3 regions of the Ligilactobacillus sp. RTP31139st1_D10_RTP31139_211217 genome follow, and region 2 is predicted to be linked to each of the others. Evidence: predicted binding sites of a transcription regulator. Region 2 holds the regulator's gene; each other region holds the start of a gene.
What was found. Region 2 encodes LexA, which represses DNA repair genes until DNA is damaged. Its sites were predicted from a motif close to CNAACANNTGTTNG; they were not measured.
Positions count from the first base shown of each region.

Region 1: a site for LexA is predicted at 3,960-3,973, ahead of uvrB (excinuclease ABC subunit UvrB). Genes of this name have one in related genera too.
Region 3: a site for LexA is predicted at 9,227-9,240, ahead of ABT996_RS03635 (replication-associated recombination protein A). Genes of this name have one in related genera too.

Region 1 is NZ_JBCOAR010000018.1:31-7,104, reverse strand. Features, by position in the region: gene hprK (HPr(Ser) kinase/phosphatase) at 1-177, shown strand, start outside; gene lgt (prolipoprotein diacylglyceryl transferase) at 188-1,030, shown strand; gene trxB (thioredoxin-disulfide reductase) at 1,105-2,031, shown strand; gene ABT996_RS09370 (phospho-sugar mutase) at 2,171-3,898, shown strand; gene uvrB (excinuclease ABC subunit UvrB) at 4,022-6,022, shown strand; partial or broken gene ABT996_RS09360 (UvrA family protein) at 6,041-7,074, shown strand, end outside.
Region 2 is NZ_JBCOAR010000017.1:88-9,930, reverse strand. Features, by position in the region: gene rpsB (30S ribosomal protein S2) at 1-442, opposite strand, end outside; gene ABT996_RS09100 (D-2-hydroxyacid dehydrogenase) at 618-1,613, opposite strand; gene ABT996_RS09095 (GIY-YIG nuclease family protein) at 1,754-2,041, opposite strand; gene ABT996_RS09090 (tRNA1(Val) (adenine(37)-N6)-methyltransferase) at 2,025-2,783, opposite strand; gene ABT996_RS09085 (lysophospholipid acyltransferase family protein) at 2,990-3,616, shown strand; gene ABT996_RS09080 (YneF family protein) at 3,665-3,889, opposite strand; gene ABT996_RS09075 (DUF896 domain-containing protein) at 3,970-4,266, opposite strand; gene lexA (transcriptional repressor LexA) at 4,431-5,054, shown strand; gene recN (DNA repair protein RecN) at 5,139-6,818, opposite strand; gene ABT996_RS09060 (arginine repressor) at 6,877-7,335, opposite strand; gene ABT996_RS09055 (TlyA family RNA methyltransferase) at 7,356-8,183, opposite strand; gene ABT996_RS09050 (polyprenyl synthetase family protein) at 8,198-9,076, opposite strand; gene ABT996_RS09045 (exodeoxyribonuclease VII small subunit) at 9,181-9,408, opposite strand; partial or broken gene ABT996_RS09040 (exodeoxyribonuclease VII large subunit) at 9,405-9,843, opposite strand, start outside.
Region 3 is NZ_JBCOAR010000004.1:84,181-99,554, reverse strand. Features, by position in the region: gene ABT996_RS03675 (DEAD/DEAH box helicase family protein) at 1-3,006, opposite strand, end outside; gene ABT996_RS03670 (class I SAM-dependent methyltransferase) at 3,007-3,945, opposite strand; gene ABT996_RS09500 (Eco57I restriction-modification methylase domain-containing protein) at 3,914-4,075, opposite strand; gene ABT996_RS03665 (methylase) at 4,068-4,670, opposite strand; gene ABT996_RS03660 (hypothetical protein) at 4,598-4,813, opposite strand; gene rlmD (23S rRNA (uracil(1939)-C(5))-methyltransferase RlmD) at 4,846-6,219, opposite strand; gene ABT996_RS03650 (hypothetical protein) at 6,219-6,782, opposite strand; gene ABT996_RS03645 (pirin family protein) at 6,867-7,289, opposite strand; gene ABT996_RS03640 (MarR family winged helix-turn-helix transcriptional regulator) at 7,382-7,786, opposite strand; gene ABT996_RS03635 (replication-associated recombination protein A) at 7,869-9,185, opposite strand; gene ABT996_RS03630 (zinc-binding dehydrogenase) at 9,340-10,377, opposite strand; partial or broken gene ABT996_RS03625 (NAD(P)H-binding protein) at 10,395-11,045, opposite strand; gene ABT996_RS03620 (diacylglycerol kinase) at 11,238-12,260, opposite strand; gene gatB (Asp-tRNA(Asn)/Glu-tRNA(Gln) amidotransferase subunit GatB) at 12,289-13,722, opposite strand; gene gatA (Asp-tRNA(Asn)/Glu-tRNA(Gln) amidotransferase subunit GatA) at 13,722-15,185, opposite strand; gene gatC (Asp-tRNA(Asn)/Glu-tRNA(Gln) amidotransferase subunit GatC) at 15,189-15,374, opposite strand, start outside.

The DNA.
Region 1 (7,074 bases), on a different contig from region 2:
TTTGATGTTGAAATACCTAAGATCTCGATCCCAGTGAAAGTTGGGCGCAACTTAGCGATCATCATTGAAGCCGCTGCAATGAATTATCGGGCAAAGACGATGGGCTATGATGCGACAAAGGCCTTTGAACGTAATTTAAATGAGTTGATCAGTGAAAATTCAGCAGAAGAGAAATAGGTGTTGAGAATTGAATTTTAGTTTAGGTGTCATCGATCCGATCGCTTTTAGTCTAGGGGGACTGCAGGTCCACTGGTATGGAGTGATCATTGGATGTGCGGTTTTATTAGCCTTATACCTTGCAGTTAGTGAAGGTAAGAAAAGACAAGTCCCCGCCGATGATTTTTATGATTATATCTTATGGGCGCTACCGATCGCTTTGATCAGTGCGCGAGCTTACTATGTCATTTTCCAATGGCAGTATTATCAAAATGATCTTAGTGAGATCTATCGGATCTGGGATGGCGGGATCGCGATCTATGGTGGCTTGTTGGGCGCATTGCTCGTTTTAGTGATCTTCTGCCGTAAGAAACAGTTGTCGGCTTGGCTATTTTTAGATATCATTTCGCCAACTGTGATCTTAGCTCAAGGTATCGGTCGGTGGGGCAATTTCATCAATCAAGAAGCCCATGGTGAAGCCGTATCACATGCATTTTTGACGAGCTTGCATTTGCCCGGATTTATCATTGACCAGATGAATATCAACGGGATCTATTACCAACCGACCTTTTTGTATGAGTCGGTGTGGGATATCTTAGGCTTTGTGATCTTGATGTTGTTACGCCATCGTAAGCATCTCTTTAAACGAGGCGAGATCTTTTTGACTTATGTCGCTTGGTATTCCTTTGGCAGATTTTTCATTGAAGGGATGCGAACAGATAGCTTGATGTTAGGTGCTTTGCGCGTTTCGCAATGGTTGTCAGTCATCTTGTTTATTGGGGCGATCATTTTGATCGCATATCGGCGTTATTATCGTCCCAATGAACCTTGGTATTTAGCCGGAAATGTTAAATACGGGCGAGAGCTTAAATAATTGAGCTTAATATTTGAAGTTGTTTCAGCAATTTTAGAAGAGTATCATCAAGTAAATAGGAAGGTGAAGATATTATGGCTAAAAAATATGATGTGATCGTGATCGGTGCAGGTCCTGGGGGCTTGACGGCTGGCTTATATGCTTCACGGGCTAATTTGTCGGTTTTGATCTTAGACCGTGGAATCTATGGTGGTCAAATGAACAATACCGCTGAAGTTGAAAATTATCCCGGATTTAAGTCGATCTTAGGACCAGACTTAGCTGAAAAAATGTATCAAGGCGCGATCCAATTCGGAGCAGAATATGCATACGGTAGCGTTGAAAAAGTTGAAGTCAATGGTGATCTAAAACAAGTCATTACCGATAATGAAACATATGAAGCACCTGTTGTGATCATTGCCACAGGTTCGCAATACCGGAAATTAGGTGTTGAAGGCGAAGCCGAATATGCTGGTCGGGGTGTTTCTTATTGTGCAGTTTGTGATGGTGCTTTCTTTAAAGATCAGCCACTAGCCGTGATCGGTGGCGGTGATTCCGCCGTTGAAGAGGGTGTCTATTTGTCTAAGTTAGCTTCAAATGTCAATATCATCCACCGTAGAGACCAATTACGGGCCCAAAAGATCTTGCAAGAGCGTGCTTTTGCTAACGATAAGATCGACTTTACATGGGATACGGTCGTAACAAAGATCAATGGCGATGGGCAAAAAGTCACGAGTGTATCGACACATAACAAAAAGACCGGTGAAGACGGTGAATTAAAGGTCAATGGTGTCTTTATCTATGTGGGGGTCATTCCTTTGACTGAACCGTTCAAAACGCTTGGGATCACTGATGAACAGGGCTGGATCAATACCGATGAGTTGATGCGGACTAGTTTACCTGGTGTTTATGCGATCGGCGATGTTCGGGCTAAAGAATTACGCCAGATCACGACCGCTGTTGGCGATGGAAGTATTGCTGGGCAACAGGCGTTCAATTATATAGAAAGCTTGAAGGATTAAACGAATAGCACTAGTGGTAGTTTTACTGCTAGTGCTTTTTGATATCGAATAAATTTTTTGTAAGCGTAAAAGTGCTTGTTATAGCAAGTTTAGACGATTGATAGTATACTAGATTTGAATAGATAAATGAGGTGATTATATGAGTTGGGAAGAGACTTATACTATTTGGAACAAACAACCTGATCTAGCACCTGAAGTTCGGGAAGACCTTGATAAGATCGTAAATGATAAAGAAGCATTGGAAGATGCCTTCTATACACCAATGGAATTTGGGACAGCTGGGATGCGTGGCTTGATCGGTGCTGGGATTAACCGCATGAATATTTATACTGTGCGCCAAGCAACTGAAGGTTTGGCACGCTTTATGGATACCTTGGATGAAGAAACAAAATTACGTGGTGTAGCGATCAGTTATGATTCACGTCACATGTCACAAGAATTTGCTTTTGAAGCAGCACGTGTTTTAGGGGCACACGGGATTCCAAGCTTTGTCTTTGAAAGCTTACGTCCGACCCCAGAACTATCCTTTACCGTTCGGCATCTACATGCTTATGCAGGGATCATGATCACAGCGAGCCATAATCCAAAACAATATAACGGTTATAAGATCTATGGTGAAGATGGGGCGCAAATGCCACCAAAAGAATCAGATATGATCACGAATTATATCCGCGAAGTTGATGATCTTTTTGCCGTTGAAGTTGCTGATAAAGATGCTTTGATCAATGATGGAACATTGAAAGTCATCGGTTCAGAAGTCGATGAAGTTTACTTAGAAAATGCCAAAGAAGTAACGATCGATCGTGAGTTAGTGGCTGAAGAGGGTAAAACGATGAAGTTGGTCTTTACTCCACTTCACGGTACTGGTGGGATGTTAGGTGAAAAAGCCTTACGTCAAGCTGGTTTTGAAGACTTTACGATGGTCCCAGAACAAGCAATGCCAGATCCAGAGTTCTCAACCGTTGAACATCCAAACCCTGAATTTACAGAAGCTTTTGATTTAGCGATCAAATTAGGCAAGAGCCAAAAAGCTGATCTTTTAGTAGCTGTCGATCCTGATGCAGACCGTTTGGGAGCAGCTGTTCGTCAACCAGATGGCGAATACGAATTGTTGACAGGTAACCAGATCGCAGCTTTGATGTTGAACTATATTTTAACGGCTCGTAAAAAAGCAGGTAACTTGCCTGCAAACGGGGCTTTAGTAAAATCAATCGTTTCAAGTGAATTTGCTGCTAAAGTTGCAGCTGATTTTGGGGTCGAAGCGATCAATGTCTTGACTGGGTTCAAGTTCATTGCCGAACAGATCCAACATTTTGAAGAAACCAATGAACACAGCTTCATGTTAGGCTTTGAAGAAAGTTATGGTTATTTGATCCGTCCATTCGTGCGCGATAAAGATGCGATCCAATCTTTGGTACTATTAGCTGAAGTAGCTGCCTTCTACAAGAAACAAGGTAAGAACTTATACGATGGTCTCCAAGAATTATTTGAAAAATACGGCTATTTTGCTGAAAAGACGATCGCTTTGACCTTTGATGGGATCGAAGGTGCACAAGAGATCAAAGATTTGATGGCTAAGTTCCGTCAAGAATTACCAACTGATTTTGCTGGTTATAAAGTGATCGCAGCTGAAGATTATCAAGCTTCTAGTCGCCAAGATGCAGCTGGGAATGTGACAGCGATCAACTTGCCTAAGTCAAATGTTTTGAAGTACTTCCTTGAAGATGGAACTTGGATCGCAGTTCGTCCTTCAGGTACAGAACCAAAGATCAAATTTTACATTGGTACACAAGGTGATTCCGAAGCTGATGCACAAGCTAAATGTGAAAAATTTGAAAAAGCAATCAATGATTTCATCAAGGGCTAAAATTAGCTGTTAGATGCTGAAGACACGGTAAATGGCCGTGTCTTTTTTGATTCTGCTGATGCGAAAATACGTTCGTTGTGGTATAATCTTGTAAGCAATAGTTTTTAATGAGGGGGTAATCATTTGATCGAACGTCAAGCCGATAAAGAGTTCAAATTAGTTTCAAAATATCAACCAACTGGAGATCAACCACAAGCGATCGCTGAGCTTGCGACCGGGATCAAAGCTGGTAAAAAAGAACAGATCTTATTAGGGGCTACTGGGACCGGGAAAACTTTTACGATCTCAAATGTGATCGCTAAAGCCAACAAGCCAACTTTGGTCTTAGCCCATAATAAGACCTTGGCGGGACAGCTCTACGGGGAGTTCAAAGAATTTTTCCCAGACAATGCTGTTGAATATTTTGTATCCTACTACGATTACTATCAACCTGAAGCTTATGTTCCTTCAAGTGATACTTATATCGAAAAGGATTCGAGCATCAATGATGAGATCGATAAATTACGCCACTCTGCGACTAGTTCGTTATTAGAGCGCAATGATGTGATCGTGGTGGCCTCAGTTTCATCGATATTTGGTTTAGGTGATCCAAAAGAATATCGTGATCAAGCTCTTTCATTGCGAGTAGGTCAAGAGATCGAAAGAGATAAGTTGTTGAACCAACTGATCGATGTTCAATTTGAACGTAACGATATCGACTTTCAACGGGGACGCTTTCGTGTTCGCGGCGATGTTGTCGAGATCTTCCCAGCTTCACGTGATGAACAAGCGCTTAGAGTTGAATTTTTTGGGGATGAGATCGACCGGATCCGAGAAGTTGACCCTTTGACTGGAGAGATCTTGGGTGATCGCAATCACGTTGTCATCTTCCCAGCAACTCACTTTTTGACAAGTGGTGAACGCTTAGAAGGATCGATCAAGAGCATCGAAGCCGAATTAGCTCAAAGGTTAGAAGTCTTGCGCGCTGATGGCAAGTTGTTAGAAGCTCAACGTTTAGAACAACGAACGACATACGACATTGAGATGTTGCGTGAAATGGGATATTGTTCAGGGATCGAAAATTATTCACGGCATATGGATGGAAGAAAACCGGGTGAAGCACCATATACGTTGTTGGACTTCTTCCCCGATGATTTTTTGATCGTAGTCGATGAATCCCATGTTACGATGCCCCAAGTGCGCGGGATGTACAATGGTGACCGCTCACGTAAACAGATGCTAGTCGATTACGGTTTCCGCCTTCCAAGTGCCTTAGATAACCGCCCATTAAAGTTAGCTGAATTTGAAGAACGAGTAAATCAGATCATTTATATGTCGGCGACCCCAGGTGTTTATGAACAAGAACGTACCGATACGGTCGTGCAACAGATCATTCGACCGACGGGATTATTGGATCCAGAAGTTGAAGTTCGTCCGATCATGGGACAAATGGACGATCTAGTGGCTGAGATCGCCAAAAGAACTGAGCGCGATGAGCGCGTCTTTGTAACGACTTTGACTAAGAAAATGGCAGAAGATCTGACCGATTACTTTAAAGAGATGAGTATTAAAGTCAAGTATCTGCATTCTGATATCAAGACACTTGAACGGACCCAGATCGTGCGCGATCTACGTTTAGGAAAATTTGATGTGCTCGTTGGGATCAATTTATTACGTGAAGGGATCGATGTGCCAGAGGTCTCATTAGTTGCGATCTTAGATGCTGATAAAGAAGGCTTTTTGCGCAATGAACGGTCTTTGATCCAAACGATCGGCCGAGCTGCGCGAAATGAAAATGGGCATGTGATCATGTATGCTGATACAGTAACAGATTCGATGCAAGCAGCGATGGACGAAACAGCTCGACGTCGGACGATCCAAATACAATACAATGAAGAACATGGGATCGTGCCAAAAACAGTCAAAAAGGAGATCCGTGATGTGATCACCATGACGACTAAACCAAAAGAAAGCACTAAAGCTTTAAATGATAAACTCGATTTTGATGAATTGAGCAAACAAGAACAACGCGAAATGATCGCACGTTTAGAGGAGCAAATGCGTACTGCTGCTAAGAACCTTGACTTTGAGGATGCAGCCGCTTTACGTGATACTGTGATGGAATTAAAAGCACAGCTTGATTAAGTAGAAAGGATGAAAGTTGTGGGAAAAAATAAGATTACGATCCGTGGTGCTAGAGAGCATAATTTAAAAGATATCAATGTTGAGATCCCTAAAGAAAAACTTGTCGTGATCACGGGGCTTTCCGGTTCAGGTAAAAGTTCGCTCGCCTTTGATACTTTATATGCTGAAGGCCAACGCCGCTATGTTGAGAGTTTGTCAGCTTATGCTAGGCAATTTTTAGGTCAGATGGACAAACCCGATGTCGATTCGATCGATGGACTTTCGCCAGCGATCTCGATCGATCAAAAGACGACTTCGAAAAACCCACGTTCAACGGTTGGGACTGTAACGGAGATCAATGACTATTTGCGTTTGTTATGGGCTCGCGTAGGTACGCCGATCTGTCCTAATGATGGCAGTGAGATCACGAGCCAATCGCCTGAGCAAATGGTCGATCGAGTCTTGCAACTCCCTGAAAGGACTAAACTCCAGATCTTAGCACCGATCGTGGTAGGTAAAAAGGGACAGCATAAAAAAGTTTTAGAGAAGATCAAACGTGAAGGCTTTGTCCGAGTTATGATCGATGGAAAAATGCATGATATTGCTGAAGATCTCGAGCTAGATAAGAATCTCAAACATGATATCTTTGTAGTAGTCGATCGGATCGTTGTTAAAGAAGGGATCCGTTCACGATTATTTGATTCATTTGAAGCAACGTTACGCTTGGCTGAAGGTCGAGTGTTTGTTGATGTGATCGGCGATAAAATGTTGCAATTTTCGGAAAATTTTGCTTGCCCTTATTGTGGCTTTACGATCGGTGAACTTGAGCCACGACTCTTTTCTTTCAATGCGCCTTTTGGAGCTTGTCCAGATTGCGATGGGTTAGGAATGAAACTTGAAGTCGATATCGATCTAGTCGTACCTGATCGAAAAAAGACCCTTAACGAAGGGGCGATGGAACCGTGGAATCCGATCAGTTCCAAATATTATCCAACGCTATTAAAGCAAGCATGTGAAGCCTTCGGGATCGACATGGATACACCGTTTGAAGATCTACCGCAAGAACAACAAGA
Region 2 (9,843 bases):
GGAATTTTTGAAGACGATCGCGTTCTTTGATCAACAAAGCAACTTCTTTCTTAGGTAACACTTCAAATGTGCCATCTTCTTCCATTGCTTTGATCTCTTTCAAACGTTTGATACGTTTTTGGATCGTGTTCCAGTTTGTCAAAGTACCACCTAACCAACGATGGTTTACGTAGTATTGACCTGCACGTTTTGCTTCTTCTTCGATCGCATCTTGTGCTTGTTTCTTTGTACCAACAAACAAGATAACACCATCGTTAGCAGCAGCATCTTTCATAAAATCGTAAGCATCGTCGATCAACTTAACAGTTTTTTGTAAGTCGATGATGTAGATACCATTACGTTCTGTGAAGATGTACTTCTTCATCTTAGGGTTCCAACGACGTGTTTGGTGACCAAAATGTACACCAGCTTCAAGTAATTGTTTCATGGAAATAACAGCCATTACAATTAACCTCCAAAATAGTTTTTATTATCCTCCCCTATGTTCAACGATCAAAAAACTCAAATGAGCACTCTTTTGACCATCGCATAAGGTGTGAATTGTACCTTTATAGGCACTCTTGATATTATAACCTACTCCTAGAGCAATTGCAAACGTTTCTGTTAAAAAATCAAGCTTATTTTGTTTGAACTAAAGTCGGGGCCGTTCCAGTCTCGATCACTGATTTAGCCGAATCTAATGAGATATTGACCATATTTTCAACAGCTATTTCAGTGTAAAAGGCAATGTGTGGCGTCATCACAACGTTATCTAACGCAACTAACTCTTTGAACAGTTCATCTTCAACACCCGTTTCATTTAAATCGTGGTTAAAGATCGGTGTCTCAAATTCATACGTATCTAAACCAGCACCACCTAATTTGCCACTCTTCAAAGCTGCAAGTAAAGCATTAGCATCGATCAAAGAACCGCGCGCAGTATTGATGATATAAGCGCCATCTTTCATTTTTTCGATCATTTTAGCATCGATCAGATGTCCATCTTTGTCAGAGCCTGGCATATGCAAAGTCAACACATCGGCTTTAGCCACTAGATCTTCTAGCGTATCAACATAGATACCTTCACTTTCCAATTTAGGATCATGATAGGGATCAAACGCCAAGATCTTAGCACCAAAGCCCTTATAGATATCGATCGCAGCTTTACCGATCCGCCCCGTGCCAACGATCCCGATCGTCAAAGCTCTGATCTCTTTACCAACAAAGGGAGCCCAGCGATAATCATTGGAAGCCATTCGCTTGCGGAAAATATTTTGATTACGCAACAATTGTAGTAAGATCGTTACTGAAAATTCAGCGATCGCATTAGGCGAATATGCCGGCACATTAGTTACCGTGATCCCATATTTCTTAGCTTCAGCTAGGTCTAGATTATCGACCCCGACATTTCTGATCGAAACATCTTTGACACCATAACCAGCCAAAGTCTTAAAAAGATCCGCTGGATACGTCCCAGTCTGAAAGCTGATAACAGCATCATATCCCTTGGACAAGCTCAAATTTTCGGACGTAACTTCATCGGCAACTAATTTTATTTCAATATTATTTTTTTGAGACCAATTTTCAAAATAAGCACGTTCATCTTGACGTACATTATAAGCAATAAACTTCATAACGAACTGCTGCACCAAATGTGACTCCAAATGAAGAAATGCAGCCTTCCTTTCTTGAATTTTAGCTAACTTTTCTTGATGATCTCACATTTTAACTTCAAATCTAAAGTTAGCACTTCAACTCTTACTATAACATAAGTCTATCTTAACAAATATTTCTCAGCTACTCCATGTTCACGCAAATAGCTTTCCTTTTGTTGGCGTGTTAGTTGTTTGAACGCATATTCTTTTTTAAGTGCTAAACTTTTAGTCGCAAATTGCTCATGGTAGATCATTTTCACCGGGCGCCGAACACGGGTATACTTAGCTCCCTGTCCACTATTGTGAGTCATTAAACGCTGTTTGAGATCAGTCGTAAAGCCTGTATAAAAAGTAGCATCCGCACAGCGTAAAACATAGAAAAAATACTGTTTACTCTGCTGTTCCATATAAAATTTCCCTCATCTCCGGTGTATATTCATCATTTGCCTGATAAACTGTGATCGGAGGCATAAAGCGCAACCCGCCTTTGCGTCCATCTTTGATCGCTTCGACTAAGACCATATTAGCTTCACGACCTGCTTTAGGATAGACTAGTTGGATCTTCTTAGGAGCTAGCCGATTTTTTTGCATGCATTCAAAGATCTCCCACAGTCTATCGGGACGATGAACAAAATAAGCTTTACCTTTAGTTTTTAAAAGTGCACTACTCATTTCGATCGTTTGAGCTAAAGTCACCGTGATCTCATGGCGGGCCAATGCCAGATAAGGGTTAGGATTTTTTTTGCTAGTTGGAAGATCCGAAAAGTACGGGGGATTACATGTGACCGTATCAAAGCTATCTTTTTTCAAATGCGTCAACGAATCGTTTAGATCAAGATTCAAGACAGTCAGCTGTTTTTCTAAAGAATTTAATTTAACACTACGTTCAGCCATTTCAGCTAATTTAGGTTGGATCTCGACAGCCACGATCGAAGCTTTAGTTTTGTTTGTCAAAAATAGACCAACTGCTCCATTTCCCGCACAGAGATCGACTACTTTGCCATTTTCTTTTTTTGTTGGCTCGGCAAAATGGGCCAGTAACACTGCATCCAAAGAAAAAGAAAAAACTTTTGAGCTTTGAATTATTTTGATATCGTTAGCGTATAACTGGTCGATCCGTTCATCTTCTCTCAATTCGATTTTATTCAAATCAAAACACCTTCTTTTACTCTTTAACGTGACTTGCAATTTTAAGATAAATTTAGCATACTAAAAAATGTATAATAAATAAATAGCGCTGTCCAAGTATTGAAGCCACTTGAAAGTTAAACTGTGAGCCGGCTAGCAGCAGCGCTATCTAAGAAAGGAAGGCTATAGAACTTTCAAATATCTCACAGTCTATAGCAGTAAATACCATGTTTTATTCATTTATTCGAGGCCTAGTTAGGTTTCTTGTTTATCTGATCAACGGTAAACCAAACTTTGAAGGCAAAGAAAACTTACCTTCAGGAAATTATATTTTGGTTGGCCCACACCGCACTTGGTTTGATCCCTTGTATTTTGCCTTAGCAGCTTCTCCTAAAAAATTCAGCTTCATGGCAAAAGAAGAACTTTTCAAAAATCCAATTTTGCGGTTTATCCTAAAACATGCCAACGCTTTTCCAGTCGACCGAAAAAATCCTGGTCCCTCTGTGATCAAGACCCCAGTCAAGTTGCTTAAAAAAAGTGATCTTTCTTTGATCATGTTTCCTTCTGGGACTAGACATTCACAGGAAATGAAAGGGGGCGTCGTTTTGATTGCTAAAATGACTGGTGTCCCGATCGTTCCTGCCGTTTACCAAGGGCCCTTGACCTTAAAAACACTCTTTAGCCGTAAAAAGACAACTGTTCGCTTTGGTGAACCGATCTACGTTGATCGCAAAACTAAATTGACCGATGAGACCCAAGCAACGATCATCAATGAAATGGAACAAGCCTTTACCAAACTGGACAAAGCGATCGATCCAAACTTCCACTACATCGATCCTACAACAAAAAAATAACTAAAAATAGGTTGGACTCGCAAGTCACAACCTATTTTTAGTTTTAAATTACTTTTTAGACATATTTTGCTTCATTGAAGCCATCATTTGATGAAGTTTCTTTTCAGAAGGCTTTTGCCCCATCTGAATCATCATCGTCCGCAACATCTGTTCATTGATCGGCGGATTTTTCTTCAAATAGTCTTCCATGTACTTACGAGCAGCAAAGAAACCACCAACAAAGCCAAGGATAAGCGCTAAGACTACAAGTACGATCCAAATTCCAGTAGACATTTCAGCACCCCCTTCTCATTATATTCATTCAACTACTTATTCTACACAAGTTATCCTTAAAAATAAAGCGTTAAACGACTTTAATTATCACGCAAACCACGTTCACGTTGGATCTTTTTGACCTTTTCTGGCGTAACTTCATTGCCATCTTTATCGTAGACTTGTAACATTTCTACGTGACTACGGAAGTTTTCTCTAAACATCGCTAAGTAAGTCTTACGCAATTCTTGTTGTTCTTCTTTTTCAGCTTCTGTTAGCGTGCCTTCTTTTTTCTTTTTAGATAATTCATTGATGCGATCGATCAGTTCTTGGGGGATCGCACCTTTTTTTGCTTCCGTCGTTTCTGACGCTTGTTCTAATTTTTCGTCTTTTTCCATGTTAAATTCCTCTTTTCCAAGATGATCTATCATTTATATTCTATCTCAAAATTTTAAGAAAGTCATTAACTTAGTCACTTTCTCTAGATAAAGCAAACGCTTGTTTGTAACTGTTGGTTTTCTATGTTATAATTACCCTATAAAAATGTATTGAGGTGTTCAAAATGACAAAAGCATCCGAAAAAAGACAGCTAAACATTTTGCGTTTTATCTACAATACAGTTGAGAGCAAAGGTTATCCACCGACTGTACGCGAGATCTGCCAAGCAGTCTCCCTTTCTTCGACCTCAACTGTACACGGTCATTTAGCACGCTTAACTAAGAAAGGCTTTCTTAAAAAAGATCCTACTAAGCCACGGGCAATGGAAGTTACTCCAGCTGGTCTAGACGCTTTGGGGATCAAAACGACCTTAAATGAGATCCCCGTTGTCGGAACGGTAACTGCAGGGATGCCGATCTTAACCGTTGAAGAAACAACTGATTATTTCCCATTACCACCTAATTTAAGCGATGCCAATGATTTGTTCATGTTGAACATCCGTGGTGAAAGCATGATCGATGCTGGGATCTTAGATGGTGATCAAGTTATCGTTAGAAAACAATCTGCTGCTGACAATGGTGATATCGTGATCGCCATGACCGAAGACGATGAAGCAACGTGTAAGCGATTCTACAAAGAAGACGGATATTTTAGATTACAACCTGAAAATGAAACGATGGATCCGATCATCTTGGATAATGTCGTAATTTTAGGCAAAGTCATTGGGCTCTACCGTGATATGATCTAAAGTCAATATTTTAGCAACTAGGAGTTTACCGACTTCTAGTTTTTTTATTCAAAAAAAAGATGCCTCAAAGTGCATCTTTTAGAACTATTTACTTGCCTTAGCCATTTTTAGCAATTCTTCTGCATGTTCTAGCGTCAAAGTCGTGATCGAAGAACCCGATAACATTCGGGCTAATTCTTCGATCCGTTCCTTATCGTTTAAGATCGTCAGCGAAGTTTCAGTCCGACCATTAGCTACATGCTTAGCAATAAAGTAGTGATGGTCTGCCACAGCTGCGACCTGTGGTAAATGCGTGATACACAACACTTGCGAATTAGTTGCGATCTGACTGATCTTTTCTGCGATTGCCTGGGCGACGCGCCCACTGACTCCAGTATCGACCTCATCGAAAATAATACTCGTCACACCCTTATTTTGGGCAAAGATCGTCTTTAGCGCGAGCATGATCCGCGACAATTCACCACCAGAAGCGATCTTTGCTAAAGCGCCCATTTCTTCTCCGGGGTTAGTTTGAATGTAAAATTCGACCCGATCAAGCCCAGTCTCAGTCAATTGCCCGTTCTCTGGTAAAAAACGTACTTCAAAAACAGCTTTATCCATATAAAGCGCACTTAATTGCTGATGGATCTCATTTTCAAGGCGTTTAGCAGTCTGTTTGCGTAACTCGCTGATCTCTAGTGCTAATTCTTTTGCCTTGGCGTGAGCTTCTTTGACCTGTTCGACTTGCTGCTCTAAGTTTTCATCGCTTTGTTGCATCGTTTCAAGCTCGTGTTTTATCTTATCGTAATAAGCCAAGATCATTTCGATCGAATCACCATATTTACGCTTGAGCTGATGGATCGTTTCGAGCCGTGCCTCAATTGAATTTAGCAGTTCTTCATCCCACTCCAGATCACTTAATTGCCCTGAAACTTCATGTGCTGCATCTTGCAGATTATAAAAAGCATCAGAAACCTTTTCGTAGATCGCGGCTAATTCAGAATTGAACTCAGCCACATCTTCTAATTCACTCATGACATTTCCTAGAACGCTCATCACATCTAATTCTTCACCATTTAGTGCTTGATAACTCATCTCTAAGGCGTGATGGATCGTTTGATAATTATCTAATTGATGTTTTTGTTCTTGGAGCTCTTCTTCTTCGCCCTCGTGTAACTGCGCCTCACTGATCTCATTAACTTGAAATTGTAACATATCGAGTCTTTGAGCCCACTCATGCGCATTTTTCTCGCGTTGCTCCAGTGCTTGCGAAAGGCGACGATAATTGGCATAAAGTGCCTGGTATTGTGTCAATTTAGCTAGGATCTCAGGCTGATAATTATCAACTAGGGCTAAATGGCGCTCAGGATCCATCAATTCTTGATGCTCATTTTGTCCGTGGATATCGATCAAGGTTTGCCCTACCTGCCGTAATGTGCCCAAATTAACCAAAACACCATTTATCCGGCAAACATTTTTACCACTGCGATAAATATCGCGTTGTAAGATCAAAACGTCATCTTCACATTCGATCCCAAATTCATCTAAAAGCTCATATGTGCGCGTCGCTTTAGGAATGGTAAATTGCCCCTGGAGTAACGACTTATTAGCTCCCTTGCGGATAAAATCACTCGAGCCACGTCCACCTGCTAGTAGTCCTAAAGCATCAATAATAATAGATTTACCAGCCCCTGTTTCACCAGTCAAGACCGTCATATTCGTTCCAAAATCAACGGTCAACTGCTCAATAATTGCAAAATCACGGATCATTAATTCTTGTAACAAAGTACTTTCCTGCTGTTGCTAAGAGTAACAGTTTTTCCTTTCCCAAAATCTAAAAGTCCTATTTATCATCGATCAAAGCCAATAATTTACGCTCGATCTGCAATGCATCCTCATTTGAGCGTGCAAAGAGCATGATCGTGTCATCATCGCCTAAAGTAGCAAAGACTTCATCATAGTTCATTTGTGAGATCAAGCTCGAAAGCGCTGGCCCATTACCAGGCAAAACTTTGACCATACATAGATCACGGTGACAGTCAGAAACAAGATAGGCGTCACGCAAAACTTTCCTTAGTTTTTTTTCGGTATTATCCTTCTTGGTAGTCGGTAAACTATACCGATACGATCCATCTGGCGTTGGGACTTTGATCAACTGCATCTCTTTTACGTCACGTGAGATAGTAGCTTGAGTCACTTCAACTCCCTTAGCTGAAAGGAGACTAACAAAGTCTTCTTGCCGATAAATCGCATTATCCTGGATCATTTTTTTAATAATTCGTTGTCTATCTTGTTTTCTCACTGAGAAATCATCCTTCCTACCTACTTATCTTTTTGATGAAGTAATGTTTGATGGGCTTGTTTGATCACCGCACTTGGATCGACATTCGCACTGATCGTTGCAGTCTCTGAGGTTGAACGCAAATGAACTAAAAATTCAATATTTCCTTCACCACCCGTGATCGGTGAAAAATCAAGGTCTAAAACATCATAGCCTGCTTTGACAGCAAAAGCGATCAACTCTTGGACTACTTCTAAATGAACCTTTTCATCCCGAACGATCCCATGCTTACCGACCTTTTCACGCCCCGCCTCAAATTGAGGCTTGATCAAAGCCACCACGTCTCCGCCCGGCTCCAAGATCGCATGTAAAGTCGGCAAAATAAGTTGTAAAGAAATAAAAGAAACATCGATCGTCGCAAAATCAGGGCGTCCAGCAGTAAAATCTTCTAATTTACTGTAGCGAAAGTTAGTATTCTCCATCACAACGACTCGCGGATCTTGGCGCAACTTCCAAGCTAATTGATTAGTTCCCACATCGAGAGCATAACTCAACTTAGCCCCTTTTTGTAAGGCGACATCAGTAAAGCCCCCCGTAGATGAACCAATATCAAGGACTGTCTTATTTTTGGTACTTAGTTTAAAGACTTTGAGCGCTTTTTCAAGCTTTAAGCCACCACGACTAACATAAGGCATTTTTTTACCCTTAAAATGTAATTTGACACTTGGATCGATCTTTTCACCTGGTTTATCTAAGCGTTCTTCATTTTCACCTAAGATCTCGCCTGCCATAACTGCACGTTTTGCTTGTTCGCGTGTCTCGAATAGACCCTGCTTGACCAATAATACATCTACACGTTCTTTTTTCATACTTACATCCTTACTTATAATTTAAAATACTCTAGCACTTGACGCAAAAGAGAAGTCTCAAAACCACTTCCGGCTAAAAACTCAAGTTGATCTTTTGCTTGTTCCAACGTATCAGCTAGCGCTTGCTTAGCTCCCTCTAGTCCTAAAAGGCGCGGATAAGTATTTTTATTTTCCGCCACATCCTTATTAGCTGTCTTACCCAACTCGGCAGTCGTCGCCGTTACATCTAAAATATCGTCATAGATCTGAAAGGCTAGACCAAATTTTTGGCCAAAAGTAACTAATGCCTGCTCTTGTTTTGGGGTCGCTCCACCTAAAATGGCACCGGCAAAACAAGCATACTCCAACAATTGTCCGGTCTTGTTTTTATGGACTTGCATCAACTCAGCTAAAGTCAACGTGGTCTTTTCACCTAAGATATCACTGGTTTGGCCTGCGACCATCCCATTTGCCCCTGCAGCTTTGGCGAGTTCAGCCACCAAGGTAACACGTTTTTTAGGTGACAGCTTTGTTTTAGCTATCCAACCAAAAGCCTCAGTTAAAAGGGCATCACCTGCTAAAACCGCTATATCTTGACCAAAAACTTTATGATTTGTCGGTTTTCCCCGTCGGAGATCATCATTATCCATCTCAGGTAGATCATCATGGATCAAAGAGTAGGTGTGCAGAAATTCTAAACTTCCCGCCACACTCAAAACATCTGGATCGATCTTTTTGCCTAAACTTTGACAGATCAACATGATCAAAAGCGGTCTGATCCGCTTACCACCCGCTTCAAGCGAATATTGCATAGCTGCTTGTAGCGTCTTATTCTCAGTAAATTGCGCCAAGTAATGTCGCATATGCTGTTCAAGCAAAGGGATCATTTTATTTTGAAAAGTTGCTAACTGCATTTTTCACTCTCTAGGTATGGGATCATCAAGAAAACCTAGATTCCTTCCTTGTTTACTTTAACAGTATTGCTCCCATCAAATTTCTCACAATACACAGCTAAATCTCAGTCATTGTTTGCTTCAAAGACGACTTCTTGACCTTCTTCGTTGATAACTTTGGTCAGAGTATCCTCGGCATTTTGGAGGGTCTCTTGTAATTTTTTACTCAAAGCTACCCCTTTTTGGAATTGTGCTAGCGCTTCTTCTAAAGGAACATCGCCTTGCTCAAGTTTGCCTACGATCGCTTCTAACATTTGTAATTCTTGTTCAAAAGTTAAATTATTTTCTGTCATTTTTTCTTCATCCCATCAATTTTAGTAACTTTAGCCTTCACACTACCATCGCTCAAATGCAATTTGATCTCCGAACCGACCGTCAGATCAGATGTCTTTTTGATGATCTTTTCATCCGCTGTGACGTAAGAAAAGCCACGTCCCATGACACGTAACGGACTCAACATATCCAAGGCATTAGTAGCCTTTATCAAACGTTGCTCCCTATCACCAACATACTTTTCCGTTGCCCGGAATAGATCTTTTTTGAGTTGTACCACTTGTTGTTTATGCAAGTTGATCGTATCTTTTGGCGAAGAACTCTGCAAACGCGTCATCAACTCCGAAAATGACTTTTCTTTTTGATATAACTGTTCCCGGTAAGCCTGTTTGAGTCGATTCTGGTAACCATCAAGCTTTTGAAGGTAGCCTTCATACAGACGGTTTGGTTGCATA
Region 3 (15,374 bases), on a different contig from region 2:
ATTAGCTTCTAAATCATCAACCATATGTTTAACCACAGCTTTAGGTGTATAAATTTGGTTAGTCTTTTGTGGTGGAATGTAGTCGAAAATATCTTCTGTCATATCATCTTCAAAATAGTTACTTAACTGCTTTCTCTTTTCCAAGAATTGTTGGATAGAATCGTTAAACACTACTTCATCAAATAAGTGACCGTCAAAATGTTTCATTTCATTAGTTTGGGCATCAATGTAGTCGCCACCATCACGTAAAAACCTAAACTGTGCTTCGGTAATTCCAGTTACCTCTTTAAAGACATCATCTTCTGTATAATCATCAAAATTTTGTAACGTTAGTTTTTCATCGCCATATGCCATAATGAAACTTGGAATCGTACGGGAAAAGCCACGCAGGTGAGCCCGAGCATCCTCTTCAACATTTTTGAGTTTTCTTTCCTCTTTATCTTTTTCCACGCGTTCGATAACTGTCGCAGAGACATCCGCAACATTTTTTTCTACTTGTTTCTTCACGTCCTTACTAAAGTTATCCACAATTTCATTCATTTTAGCCTTGTATTTTGCCTCAGATTCATCCAATTCAGCTTGGTTTTTAGCTTCTTTTTGCTCTTCTTTAAAGGTAGCATCAACGATTTTTTTCTGATCGTTAAATTCATCAGCCAGCTTGAGTAATGCTTGGTTGGTTTCTTTTTCGATTCGTTGTTGATGTTTCTTAGCTTCACCTTTGGTCAAACCGTAATCATCGGTAATTCGATCAATAACCTCTTTATTTGCTGAAGCGTTGATTTGCTTTGCAATGTCCTTAGCAACGGTTTTGAAATCAGTAGCATCAGCCTCTGAAACAGAGTCTACTAACTGATCACTAACATCAGCATATAATTTATCACCAAATAACTCCTTGGCTTTGCCTATTACACGCTCTTTTGGAATTTCTACTTCACCATCATCATTGACTAAAACATCCTCAGCTCCCTCAATGGCTGTTTTATCCGTTTTTTGTGCTTTACCTTCTTTGGCAGTTACAAGTCCATTTAAGATTTCACGAACTTCAGCAGGAGCAGCAAATATCCTAGAAATATTAGTGAACAAGAAATTGCTCATAAAGCCACGCTTAACCACTTCTTGCGACTTAAGTTGACGTGGAATCGACATTACTTGCGCCGTATCGAGTTCTACCATCTTACCTTCATCATCTTCACCAATTACCGGGAAGAAGTTTAAAAGCTGTTTGATATTGGCTTCATGTTCAGCAGCAGTTCCTTTACCATTAGAGGTTTCTGCCATTAAATCATTAGCGAACTCATCAAAAATTATTAACGTCCAGGTAGGATCAAAGTCAAAGACATAGGCATTTTCTTTTTGAACTAATTCACCGTTTCGTTCAAATTGATATGGATTTTGTGCCCGGAAAGCTGCTTGCATATATTCAGATGGACTCTTCATACTTGAAAGCATTAAAACTGCTGACCAAGGTTTTACCGTCACACCAGTTGTTAATTGCCCCACACTCAAAGTAATTGTCTTATCATACTTAGCAATTGCTGCTTGCACCTTATCAAAGGATTTGATATTAGCCTGATCAAGATCAGCTTCACTCAACTGATCATCATCTAGCTTACCATCACCGGCTGCTAAAACTATTTCATATTCACTAAAAACAGGGTACTTCTTTAATTTCTTAGCCAATGCTTTAGCACTGTCTACCCGATTTAATAGCCAGAAAGTATGTGCTAACTCTTCACGTAATTCTGGTGTTGAAAATGGATACTTTTCGCCAGTTGTTAGTGAATCTAAGAATTTATCAACCGCTTCATCATAAACAAACCTGCCATTTTGCACTTTAAAGAACTCATTCAAATCAAAGGCTGGATCAGCTTTATCACCATCATCCAAAATACTTCCTTGCTTTAACGTGTCTTTCATCATTTCAGATAATTGGTAGGTATACATGTTTAAGCGTGGCATGGTTCCATATGGGTTACTACTACCTGCTACATCTTCATTCCAATCAAGTTTAGCTTGTTGTTCATCGGCATATGACCAATTATAAATCTGATCGGCCGCAAATTTACCCAGGGCTAAAGCCTTAAAAGGTGTACCTGTTAGGTGCAAAGTGTACTTACGCTTAATCTTGTCAAAGGCCTTATCAGTCTTATAAGTATCAACACCTTCATGAGCTTCATCGATAATTAGTAAGTCCCATTCTAATTTTCGAATCCACTCTAATTTTTTATGACTCCCACCAAAATACAGCGAGCCTTTTAGGCCTTGAAGGCTTTCAAAAGCTACTTGACCAATATCACCAATATCCTGTCTTATAAGATCACGTAATTCTTTTTGCGAAAGTACCGGCCGGTTCTTTAATGCATCTGTTTCACTAACAAATTTAAGATTAGTTTGCCAAGCAATAAATTTATCAAAGTCATCAAACCAAGAATTAGCGATGCTAGGCCGGTTAGTAACAACCAACACATTTTGCATCTGCATCTTTCTAACCAAATCATAAGTTGTTAGCGTCTTGCCGAATCTTGGCTTAGCATTCCATAAAAATTCGCTTCCTTCACCATGCCTGAGAAAGTATGCGATGGTTTGATCGACTGCTTTTTGTTGTTCCTTACGTAATTCATACTGCGTTCCTTCAACACTACCTTGAATATCGCTAAAATCACGTTCAGCAAATTTGTAGAAATATTGATGGGCTGTATCACCATCAATGTGGAACCACTCCGTTTCAGGTTTGCGTTCAATTTTTCGCTTTTGGGTTAAGTATCTATGAAATTCATGATCAGTAAAGGTTTCATCAGAACCATCCTGATAACGCGCATTGCCTTTCCACAACAAATTGATTTTCGCATCAACTGTATGGCTTTGTTGTTTGATCCGCTCTTCAACAGATTGTTTCTCAGTGTAACCAATTTTAGTCCAGCCATCATGTGAAATATCGTTAGGTGTTGTGTAGGCGTAAATCATTGGGATGATGCGTTTAAATGGTTTAATCTTAGGCGTAGCCATCTAATCCATCTCCTTTACATGAGTTTCAATGAAGTTCATTTCTTCTTCAGAAAGTCCGTATTTTTTGTATAATTGTTGATCAATTTCCGGGATTGACTTGGTCCAATCAATATCGGAAGCTGCGGAGAAATCCTGAAGAGGAATCATTCCCCAAACTGGTCTATTTCCAATTTGAGTTAGTTTCAACATTCCAAGCATTGCTCTTAAGAATTTTGTTTTAACATATTTTTTAAGATTCTCTGCCTCAACAGAAGTGCTAAAGTTTCCAATACTGATAAAAGTTTCCGTATTAGCCATATGTGGTTCCCCGATTATCAGTTCAGGTAGAGCTTCACCAAAGGCACCTCTCCCAGTTGCCTGTGGAATCAACACTTTAAAAGATTCGATATTTTCAGGGCTATTTATATAATCACGTCTTATATATTTCCAACAACGTTTATTATTTTCTCGCCCAATAATCTTAACATAGTCATTTTCATCAGAAGGCTTTTCATCATAAAAAATGAAAGGCAATCTTTCAAAAATATTTGATGCCATATCGTAAGCATGACCCTTACTTAAATTATCAATTGCGTTGGGGTAATCCTTATGAATTAAATCCGTCAATCTGTATGCTGTACGTGAATATACAATTTCAATCAAACTGATGAATTTAGGTTGCTCGACAACCTTTTTCATTATTTCGTTTAATTCTGAATACTGAGTAAACACTTTGATTGCCCCAAAGTCTTTAGAATTATCGTGGTAAGTAACTGCAATACCACCTTTTATATCAACATTTTCAAACACTTTTTTACTTTCAGATTCATAATAAATAACCTTAAGATATGGGTCATTAAGCATTTTTTTATTCCACTTTTTTGGTGTTGACCCTGCATTAAACAGAAAACGAGCCGGATGGATAAGTTCAACTTTTTTTCCCCACCTCATACGCTTCATCGATAAACAAATTATAAATAGGAGAAGCATAATTCTTTTTAGACGATTCAATGTCCGTTGACTTTTGCTCCTCTTGGTAAGGTGGATTACCAATCACAACGTCGAATTTAAATTGATCTTTTTCAGTCATTTACCTTTTCCTCCTTATATACCTTGGTTACCGGGCACACCTTATACTTGTTTTCTAGATTATTATCTTCAACATCAAATAGGCTTAATTGGCCGGATTCTGCATTGATGTCTTCAACATCACCATTATTAAAAAGTGATTTATAGGTGAAAACTTCTCGCCGCACCTTTTCTTCTACCGGTATCCAATGACTAAACTCTATTAGTTGCCCTTGATTATTCACGTATTCTAATGTATTTCCTTGAACAATATTTACTTCAATTATATATTTGGCCGCTTTGTATAAATCGCTATTCATGCTTAAGTGTTGTTGCATTTTAGCTTGATGATGATTAACAAATATCTCTATCATTGCTGCTCTGGCTTTCATTAGATTATCCACCAATAACTCTATTCCATAGATACTCATTAGTGCCCACAAAGCATTTTCTTTCCAATTAGTCTTATTAGAAATCTCATCTACATAATTTAACTTCTGATGAAGTATTTCCTTTAAAAAAGCTCCTTCGCCAGCACTTGGTTCTAGAAAAGTTGCATGTAGATCGTTGATTTTTTTTGAATCGCCGGCTCTGCTAGCATCTTTAAAACCATCCATTTAGGGGTAAATACTTCACCATGATGCTGAACTCGCTCTTTAGTCTTGATCAATTTTCCATCTTCAGTTGTTACCAACTCAAAATTTTCTTCACGATTCAAATCATATTTTTTTGCATCAAACAAGCTGATCTCCTGTTCCAACAATGTCACTCCTTCCGACCAATTCTGCTGAACTATTTTTTCCGTTCCAATACCGTTACCGTCTCAACGTGTGCTGTTTGTGGGAACTGATCGACTGGCAAGATCGGTTGGGTCACATCATATCCAAGTTCCATGAAACTTTGCAGATCACGGACTAAAGTTGCTGGATTACAGCTGACATAAACGATCTTTTGTGGTTGCATCTTAGTGGCACTTTCGATCAAACTTTGCGTCAAACCTTTGCGTGGTGGATCGACCATGATCACATCTGGCTTGATCCCCTGTTCTTGCCAAGTTGCCATCCAGTCTTCGGCATTGCCCACTTCAAATTCCAAATTATCCAAGTTGTTTAACGCCGCATTTTTCTTGGCATCCGCGATCGCAGCTTCAACGATCTCGACCCCATACACTTTTTTAGCATGCTTTGCCATAGATAATGAGATCGTCCCAATACCACAGTAAGCATCAATAACGGTCTCATTTCCGGTCAAGCCGGCACGCTTGATCGCCTCTTGATAAAGTTTTTCGGTTTGCGTTGGGTTGACTTGGTAAAATGATTTTGCTGAGATCTCAAATTTAAGTCCATTCAACTGATCTGTGATATATTCTTGGCCCGCTAATACCCGGGTCTTGTCACCCAAGATCACATTGGTCTGTTTAGAATTGATGTTTTGTTGCAAACTCACCACATCAGGACAAGCAGCCATGATCTCGGTCACGATCGCTTCTTTATTTGGTAGCTTATTGGTCCGCGTCACCAAAACGACCATCACTTCTTTAGAATAGTGTCCTCGCCGTACCATGATATGCCGTAAGATCCCGCTATGTATAACTTCATCATAAGCTGTCACTTGATATTTTTGTAAGATCGCCAACACTTTTTGGATCACTTCATCGATCCGCTTATCTTGGATCAAGAAGCCTGTTAGTGGCAAGAAATTATGGCTACCGCGCTTGAAAAAGCCAGCTGTCAATTTCCCATCAAGCTCACGGACTGGGACTTGGGCCTTGTTACGATAGGCATATGGTTCTGCCATCCCCAAAGTTTGTTCAACTGCTAGATCGGCTAGATGCGCCTTTTGCAATAAATCACTAACTAATTTTTGTTTGAATTTCAACTGAGCTGGATAAGCCAGGTGTTGTAATGGTGCGATCCCTGTTTGTGAATAAGCTTTGCCTTTCCCCGTCACCCGATCAGGACTGGTCGTTAAGCGTTCGATAACTTTAGCATAACCAAAATTTTTACCGACCTTTAACACATGGAGTTTAACTTTTTCACCAGGTAAAGCATCATCACAAAAAAGTGAATATCCGTCAACTTTAGCGACACCCATTCCTTGATAAGTCAGATCCACGATCTTCGCTTCTACTTTTTGATTTTTAACTACAGGTAATTTCCGTTTCATTACTTATCCTCACTTGTTTTAGTTTTACTTGTTCTTTTAAAAGCTGTCCTTAAATTAGGAAATTTCTTTTCTAAAAAATATGTACAAGCTAAGTTCGACACAGCCGAAAGTTCCCATAAATACCAAGTACTGCCCGTGCTAAAATACTTAAAGATAAAGAGGTCACGTTCAACTTCTTCTTGCAATTTTTCTAAAATCATTTGAAAGCCGATCCCATGCTCAGCTACAGCTTCTAACATGATCCCCACTAAAAAGACCAAAAACCAGCCAATATTATATGCTTTTCCTTTTTTGAGCAACTTGATCGGACGTCCATGTTTATCAAATCTAGTAGTTTCTTTGAGCTCTGCATCCCTTGTCTGATACCAACCTAAGCACACTGCAACTATGCATAAAGCACACATTATCCCTACATTTTTCCAATTCCAAGTAAAGTTAGCTAAAAACATCCAGAAAGCATAGAACGGTAACGTTACAGCCTCTAACCGACTTACCTTCTCAAACTTGAACGCTTTAGAGCACATATACCCAACTGCAAGCAGTAAAATCAAATAAAATTTCATCATCAAACTTCTTTCTTTATCATTATTATCTATTCTACCAAGTCCGGGAACACAAAAAAAGTGGCAAAGCGCCACCATTTTTTATTATTCAGCTACATACTCAAAACGCTTGATCCCACTAAAGTTCCCCGCATAAGTCATTTTTGCTTGTAGATCTGTTAACAATAAGACTAAAGTTGTTCCCGGATACGCCTTGACCCGCTCTAATTCGACTGGGTCACCGGTTACTGCTTCTCCCTTTGTCAGCTTTTGTCCGTTCACTTTGAGCTTACCTTCCATTACATATAGCCAGGGTCTATATCCCATTAGATTTGGTAAAGTTGTTTTAGTTTGCTTATCAAAATGAGCATTATAGAGATAAGTTGCTTCTCTGATCGTCAAAGGACTAGCCGTATTTTTTGGACCTGCTAACAAATTCCAAGCACCATCACGCGTGATCTTGCGGTCAAAAAATTGCACGTTGGGACTCAGATATTGTTCACGTGGACGAATAAAAATCTGTAACATCTCTACATCCTCATCTGGCGTGGATTCTTGATGTCAAAAGCTTTTACGTCCATTATTGACCGCTTGTTCTTTACGAAAGATCTGCATCTTTTTCATCCCTTCATAGCTAATTTTAACAGTTTTAAAAGTTGCTTTTGGTCGTTTGAATTTAATCCAGCTAATGCCTCAGCATGGGCAGCCTCTAATTTAGGTGTTACCATCGAATATAGCTTACTTCCACGTTCAGCTACAAATAGTTGCTTTGTCTTTCCAACTTGTTTTCGCGTTATCAGCTCTAATTTCTCCATCTTTGTGATGATTTGAGTGATATTTCCCTTAGTCACGATCAAAGTTGTCGCCAATTCTTTTTGTGTACAACCAGCATGATTATATAAATGATTCAAAATATCATATTGTGCGTTGGTTATCCCGGCTTGCTGTAAGACTTCTGCACTGTTTGCCAAAAGTTGCCGTTGTAACTGACTAATACGCATAAAGATCAAACTTTCTCGATTCATCTTACCACTTCCTTACAATTCAATTAGTAAGTTTATATATAAACTATGATCTTGTCAAGTAAAAAAGAGTGGCGCACCACTCTTAAGCTTTATCATGTTGTTGATGCCACGCCTTGATCTGTTCTAAGCGTTGTTTGAAACGGATCTCGTTTCCCTGCTCAGTTGGTAAATAATAAGTATGTCCCACTAAATTATCCGGCATCGTTTGCATTGTAGTCAGTTTGTCTTTAGCAAAATGAGCTAACTCATAACCTTTACCATAGCCTAATTCTTTCATCAGCTTGGTCGTCCCATTTCTGATCTGCAGGGGTACAGGTTCATTTAAAGTCTGTTTGACATCTTTAGCGACTCTTGTAGTTGCTTTATAGACGGCATTAGATTTAGGTGCCAAAGATAGATAGATCACCGCTTGGGTCAAATGCACATTGCATTCGGGCATTCCGATAAATTGACACGTTTGAAAAACATTGACCACTAGATTCAAAGCATTGTTGTCAGCTAAGCCGATATCTTCACTGGCAAACCGCAACAAGCGTCGGGCAATATACAAAGGATCTTCACCACCAGCTAACATCCGATTCAACCAATAGATCGCTGCATCAACATCGCTATTACGCATGGATTTATGCAGCGCTGAGATCAAGTCATAATGATCTTCACCGTTCTTATCATATTTGAGCGTCTTTTCCCCTAAAACTTGACTTAACAGATCATCGCTCAGTTCTAAAGTTCCATCTTGGCTGACATTTCCATTATCAACTAACATCTCCAAGGTATTCAAAGCATTTCGCGCATCCCCATCACTAAAGATCGCGATCTGTTCTAATAATGTCTTTGAGGCGGTGAGCTCTTTTTCAAATCCTTCTCGACAAGCACGATCCAATAATTCAACTAATTGTTCTTTCGTCAGTTGCTTTAAGACAAAGACTTTCAATCTGGATAAGAGCGCTGAATTGATCTCAAAAGATGGATTCTCTGTCGTTGCCCCGATCAAAACGATACTTCCATTTTCCACAAATGGGAGGAAAGCATCCTGTTGCGCCTTATTGAAACGATGGATCTCGTCTACGAAAACGATCGTCTTTTGGCCATAAGCAGTATTAGCTTCGGCTTCTTGCATGATCTTTTTGATCTCTTTGATCCCACTTGTGACCGCACTAAATGAGATAAAACCGGCTTTAGTCTGCTTAGCGATAACTTGAGCCAACGTCGTCTTCCCCACACCGGGAGGGCCCCATAAGATCATCGAAGTCACTCGATCTTGCGTGATCAATTCTCGTAAGATCTTACCTGGTCCCAATAAATGCGTCTGTCCGAAAACTTGATCTAAATTCTCTGGTCGTAAACGACTAGCTAGCGGTTCATTAGCTTGGTCCTCAAAGATCGATCCTTGTTGCATGCTCTCACCTCCGTTTATCTATCGTTTCCATTCTATCACACCGAACATTAGTTTGTAAAAATAAAATCAAAATACTTGTTCTAACAAAAAAGCAGCCAGTTACCTAGCTGCCTAATTGATTTTTTCATAGGTCTGAAGCCCAAAGTACCTTGACCTATTGACTTATGATCAATAATGATTTGATCGCTTCACGTTTATCCATAGCTTCATAAGCGGCTTGGACATCATCCAATGTGAAACGTTTGGTAAAGACCTTACCCGGTTCGATCTTGCCCTCTAAGACTGCCGCTAATAGTACGGCTCGATCATGAGTCGTGACCGAAGCGAGCCCACCGCGTAAACCGATATTTTTCCAAAATAGTTGATTAGAGCTTGGTTCAGTTTGCGGAACGCCTACACGACCGATCACTGCACCTGGACGAGCTACTTGCCCGGCTTGTTCGATCGCTGAAGTTGCCCCTACACATTCTAAAACAGCATCTGCACCCGCACTATCTGTCAATTCTAGTACTTTTTGAACTGCCATATCGCCACGCTCAGAAACGATATCAGTCGCTCCAAATTCACGGACTAATTTAGCTCGATCTTCATGGTGGCTCAAACTGATGATCCGCTTAGCCCCACGTAATTTGGCACCGATAACGCCACAAAGTCCAACAGCTCCATCACCGATCACAACAACAGTATCACCGGCTTTGACTTCAGCCGTAAAAGCAGCGTGATAGCCAGTTGCCATGACATCAGATAAAGTTAAAAGAGAATTCAACTGGTCATCAGTATAATCAGCTGGTTGACCAGGGATCTTGACTAGGCCCCAATCAGCGTTATAATACCGCAAATATTGACCTTGATAGCCCCCATTACCGCCGGCTTCTTGATTTAAACAGTTACCATCAAAGCCTGCTTGACATGCCGCACAGTACCCACAACCATGGGTAAAGGGGACGATCACGAAATCACCAACTTTGACATTTTTTACATCTACTCCAACTTCAGCAACGAGCCCGATCGCCTCATGACCAACTAAACTGTTAGCTTGACGTTTAGAGATCCCGCGATACCACCAAAGATCTGAACCACAGACACAAGCACGCACGATCTTGATGATCGCATCAGTTGATTTTTGAAGTGTTGGTTTTTCGACTTCCGTAACTTCCATTTTGCCTAGTTCTACAAAGATTGCCGCTTTCATCCTATCTACCCCTCTCATTAATACACTAGACGCTCACTGCCCTCAGTCTTAGGGTCAGCGATGCCCACACTATCATTGACTAAAAATTTTGGATCAGCAATGATCCTTAAGACCACATCCGCAATACTCTTACGCGAACCTGAAACACCGAGATAAGTTTCATCTTTATGAGTGATCTCATAAGCCACTTCACGATCATTTAACCATGGGAGCCGTAAAGTCGTATAGTCTAGACCTGATCTTGCCAACAGCTTATCAGAAATTTCAGCTGATTCCAAGCCAGGTGCAACCATCTCTTTGTTCTAACGCCCAAATTCACCTAAAACTTCATCATAGATCCCTAAAATGTTGGTAAAGACGCCCCGCTTAACACCTGTTTCTTTCATCGCCTCGATCACATATTTAGTTTGATGGTTATCACTAGTATGATCGACCACGCCTACAAAGACTAGATTTTGACCCAAAATAGCTTGTTTGACATCAGCATAATTATTCAAACTGCCTTCGATCAACGTCACACGGTCATTATCTTCTAAAGCTGCCAAACGTTTTTTATCGCGTAAAAATAACGTCAACTCAACATCAGAAAATTCTGGTTCAGTTAAGACACGTTCCTCAACTAAACGCGAAATTTGTCCATTAGCTGCCATGATCAATACTTTTTTCATTTTTCTATTACCTCTTTTGCCCATGTTAAAATATCTTTTTTGTCATCCAAAAACTTCTCTCATTTTACTTTTGAGCATATTATGCTTCCACTTATTTACAAGAATAACTATAAACCCTGAAGTGAACTATAAGGCAAGTAGAAATTTAGATAAAAAAACTCGCTGCTCCATCTTGGAACAACGAGTTCTTAACTACTTATCTAATTTGATATTGTCAGATTCATCGAGTTCTTGGACACCATCAACAAAGTTTTTCTTGGCTTCGTCCATATCTTCATCTTCTTTGACTTCCGTGATCGCCCGTTCTGGGATCTCTTGGGTATTAGCAAAGATCTCAATGTGACGTTTCAAGTTCTTGAATTTCATCGGTGCATCCCCACCGTATTCACCATCGATGTTGATCATCATTTTTTCGTCGACTGGTTTAGCGACCAACTTAGATGTTTTAACATAGAGGATATTAGCGTCGTTGATGTGTTTACCACCGTTTAAGACCATTGTGATCAAACGCATCATTTCTAACAGATTGCTCGTCTTGACCACGATCAAGGTAAATTTTCCGTCGTCTAAACTGGCGTCGGGCACGATCTGCTCAAAGCCACCAACTGAATTAGTCAAAGCTAAGAAAAACATCGATGCTTTTCCGTCATAAACCCCATCATCATATTCAAGGTGCATGTTGATCGGTTTGATCCGTGGCAACAATTCAGCCCCCTTAACTAGGTAAGCCAAATAGCCAAAGAGCGTCTTGAATTCAGATGGCACCGCATATGTCAATTCACTCAAGAGACCACCAGCTGCAATGTTGACAAAATATTTGTCATTAGCCCGCCCGATATCCATCTTGACCGTTTTACCATTGGCGATAACTTTAGCTGCTTCGATCGGACTTTCCCGTGGTATCTTTAAAGCACGCGCATAGTCATTAGTTGTACCGGCGGGAATGATCCCCAACTTTGGCCGATGCTTTAGAGGGGCGATCCCATTAACGACTTCATTGATCGTGCCATCACCACCAGCAGCAATGATCAAGTTAAAGCCTGCTTGAGCTGCTCGTTTAGCTTCATTTTGAGCAGAATTAGGTTCAGGCGTCGTTGCAAAGGCACTCGTTTCATAACCAGCACGTTCTAAAATATTTAAGATCTCAACTAGATCATTTTTTAAAGCTTCACGTCCAGATGTCGGATTATAAATAATTCGGCAACGCTTTTGCATAATTATTCCCTCATGGCGCAGTTTGCGTCTATCTTTCCTTTAAACTTGCCATCAACAATTTATTAACAACTTTAGGGTTAGCTTTACCATGGGTCTGTTTCATGATGTTACCCACTAAGAAGCCAACCGCACGATCTTTACCATTCTTAAAGTCTTCGATCGATTGTTCGTTGTTGTCCAATACTTCATCGATGATCGGTTGCAATTTAGCTGGGTCAGATAATTGTACCATGCCTTTTTCTTCGACCCATGCTTTTGGTTCGGTATCATTTTTGATGATCTCTTTAAAGACCTTCTTAGCGATCTTAGATGAGATCGTTTCATCTTGAATCAACTTGATCATGGTTGCCAAATGTTCTGGGGTCAATGCCGTTTGACCTAACTCAACTTTTTGAGCATTCAAATAAGCACTAACTTCACCCATCAACCAGTTAGCAGCTAATTTAGCATCCGCTCCAGCAGCTACAGTTGCTTCATAGAAATCAGACATTTCTTTTGTTTGCGTCAAGACGCCCGCATCATATTCAGTAATGCCCCAGTCGTTGACATAGCGTTTACGACGAACGTCAGGCATTTCTGGGATCGAACCTTTGACTTCAGCGACCCATTCATCAGAAATATGGATCGGTGGTAGATCAGGTTCTGGGAAGTAACGGTAATCGCTCTTACCTTCTTTGACACGCATCAAGATCGTTTCACCACTTGGTTCATCAAAACGCCGTGTTTCTTGTTGGATCTCACCACCAGCCATCAAGACACGTTCTTGACGCTTAGCTTCATATTCCAAACCTTTTTTCACGTGTTCAAAGGAGTTTAAGTTCTTCATTTCCGTCTTAGTCCCAAACTTAGTTGAACCGATCGGACGAACTGAGATGTTAACGTCAGCCCGCATTGAACCTTCTTCCATCTTCACATCGGATACGCCGGTAAATTGAATGATCTGACGTAAACGTGTCAAGTATGCGTAAGCTTCTTCTGGAGAAGCGATATCTGGTTTAGAGACGATCTCGATCAATGGTGTGCCTTGACGGTTCAAGTCAACATAAGAGTAGCCGTCCGGATTATGCGTGTTTTTACCCGCATCTTCTTCGACGTGCATTTCTTCGATCCCGATCTTCTTTTTAGTTCCATCTTCAAGTTCGATCTCAAGCCAACCATCGTGTCCGATCGGTGTTTGAGCTTGGGTGATCTGGTATGCTTTTGGATTATCTGGATAGAAGTAGTTCTTACGGTCAAAGTGGATATCCCGTGTGATCTCACAGTTAAGTGCTAAAGCAGCACGCATCCCGTATTCCAAAGCGCCCTTGTTCAATTGTGGCAAGACCCCAGGATAGCCCCAATCGATAACATTAGTATTCGTATTTGGTTCTGCCCCGTAAACTACTGGTGCGGGAGAATAAGCCTTGGAGTTTGTCTTCATTTCAATGTGGACTTCAAGCCCGATTGTTGTTTCAAAGTTCATTAGTTTTGACCCCCGATCGTTGGAACTTGTTTATGGAAGTCGGTTGCTTGTTCAAAAGCATAGCCCGCTTTATACATCGTATCTTCTCTAAATTGTGGTGCGATCAATTGCATCCCGATCGGCAAACCGTTAGAGAAACCAGCTGGAAGTGACATCCCTGGTAGACCAGCTAAGTTTACCGGGATCGTCAAGATATCATTCATGTACATCGTGATCGGATCATTGATCTCATCACCGATCCCATAAGCTGTTGTTGGTGCAGTTGGTCCTAAGATCAAGTCATAGTCGTTAAAGACTTTCGCAAAATCTTGGCAGATCAAGGTTCTAACTTGAGCAGCTTTCTTGAAGAAGGCATCATAAGTCCCAGCGGAAAGTGAGAATGTCCCTAACATGATCCGGCGTTTAACTTCATCGCCAAAGCCTTCCGAGCGTGAACGAACATAAACGTCTTCTAAGTTCTTAACATCTTGGGCTCTAAAGCCGTAGCGGATCCCATCAAAACGTTGTAAGTTAGATGAAGCTTCAGAAGAGGCAATGATGTAGTATACTTGTACCCCATACTTGCTGTGTGGCAAGGAAACTTCATCAACGGTCGCACCCAAGCTTTCAAATGTCTTGATCGCTTCTTTGATCGCTTCTTTAACATCTTCAGCAACACCTTCACCAAAGTATTCTTTTGGCACGGCGATCTTCATACCCTTGATATCACCATCTAAGCCTTGGGTAAAGTCAGGAACTTCACGGTTAGAGCTGGTAAAATCACGGCTATCATGACCGCTGATCGCATTTAGGACATAGGCATTGTCTTTGACTGTGCGTGTCAATGGTCCGATCTGATCTAAGCTAGAAGCAAAAGCGATCAAGCCGTAACGAGATACACGACCATAAGTAGGTTTGACCCCAACGATACCATTATATGCTGCTGGTTGACGGATCGAACCACCGGTATCTGAACCTAGGGCAGCTAAAACTTGGCCCGAAGCAACAGCGGCTGCTGAACCACCAGAAGAGCCACCAGGGACTTTAGTTTGATCCCAAGCATTCTTAGTTACCTTAAAGGCTGAACTTTCAGTCGAACCACCCATAGCAAATTCATCCATGTTGACTTTACCCACATTGATCATTTGAGCAGCAGCTAATTTTTCCATAACTGTTGCATCATAGATCGGGTCAAAGTTTTCTAACATCTTGCTGGCAGCCGTTGTCCGCAAGCCTTTTGTCACGATATTATCTTTGATCGCGATCGGGATCCCAGCTAAAACATTAGCTGGATCGATCCCATTTTGGTCAAGTTCTTTAGCTTGCTTCAAAGCAGCTTCTTCGTTTAAAGCTAGGAAAGCAGCGATCTGTTGATCACGGTCTTTGATCGTCTTGAAAGTATCTTTCGTTAACTCCTCCACGCTCAAATCTTTGTTGACCAATTTTTCATGTAAACTGGTCAGATCAGTTGTAAAATAATCCATGGGCTAGCCTTCCTCGCTTTCATCAATAATTGCTGGCACTTTGATAAAGCCATCTTTTCTTTCAGGTACATTTTCCATCAACAATTCACGGTCGGTCCCCTTAACTGCGATATCTTCTCGCATCACATTAAAGGCATCCGTCACAGTTGTCGTTACCGGTACATCTGTCGTATCGACTTCACTCAATTG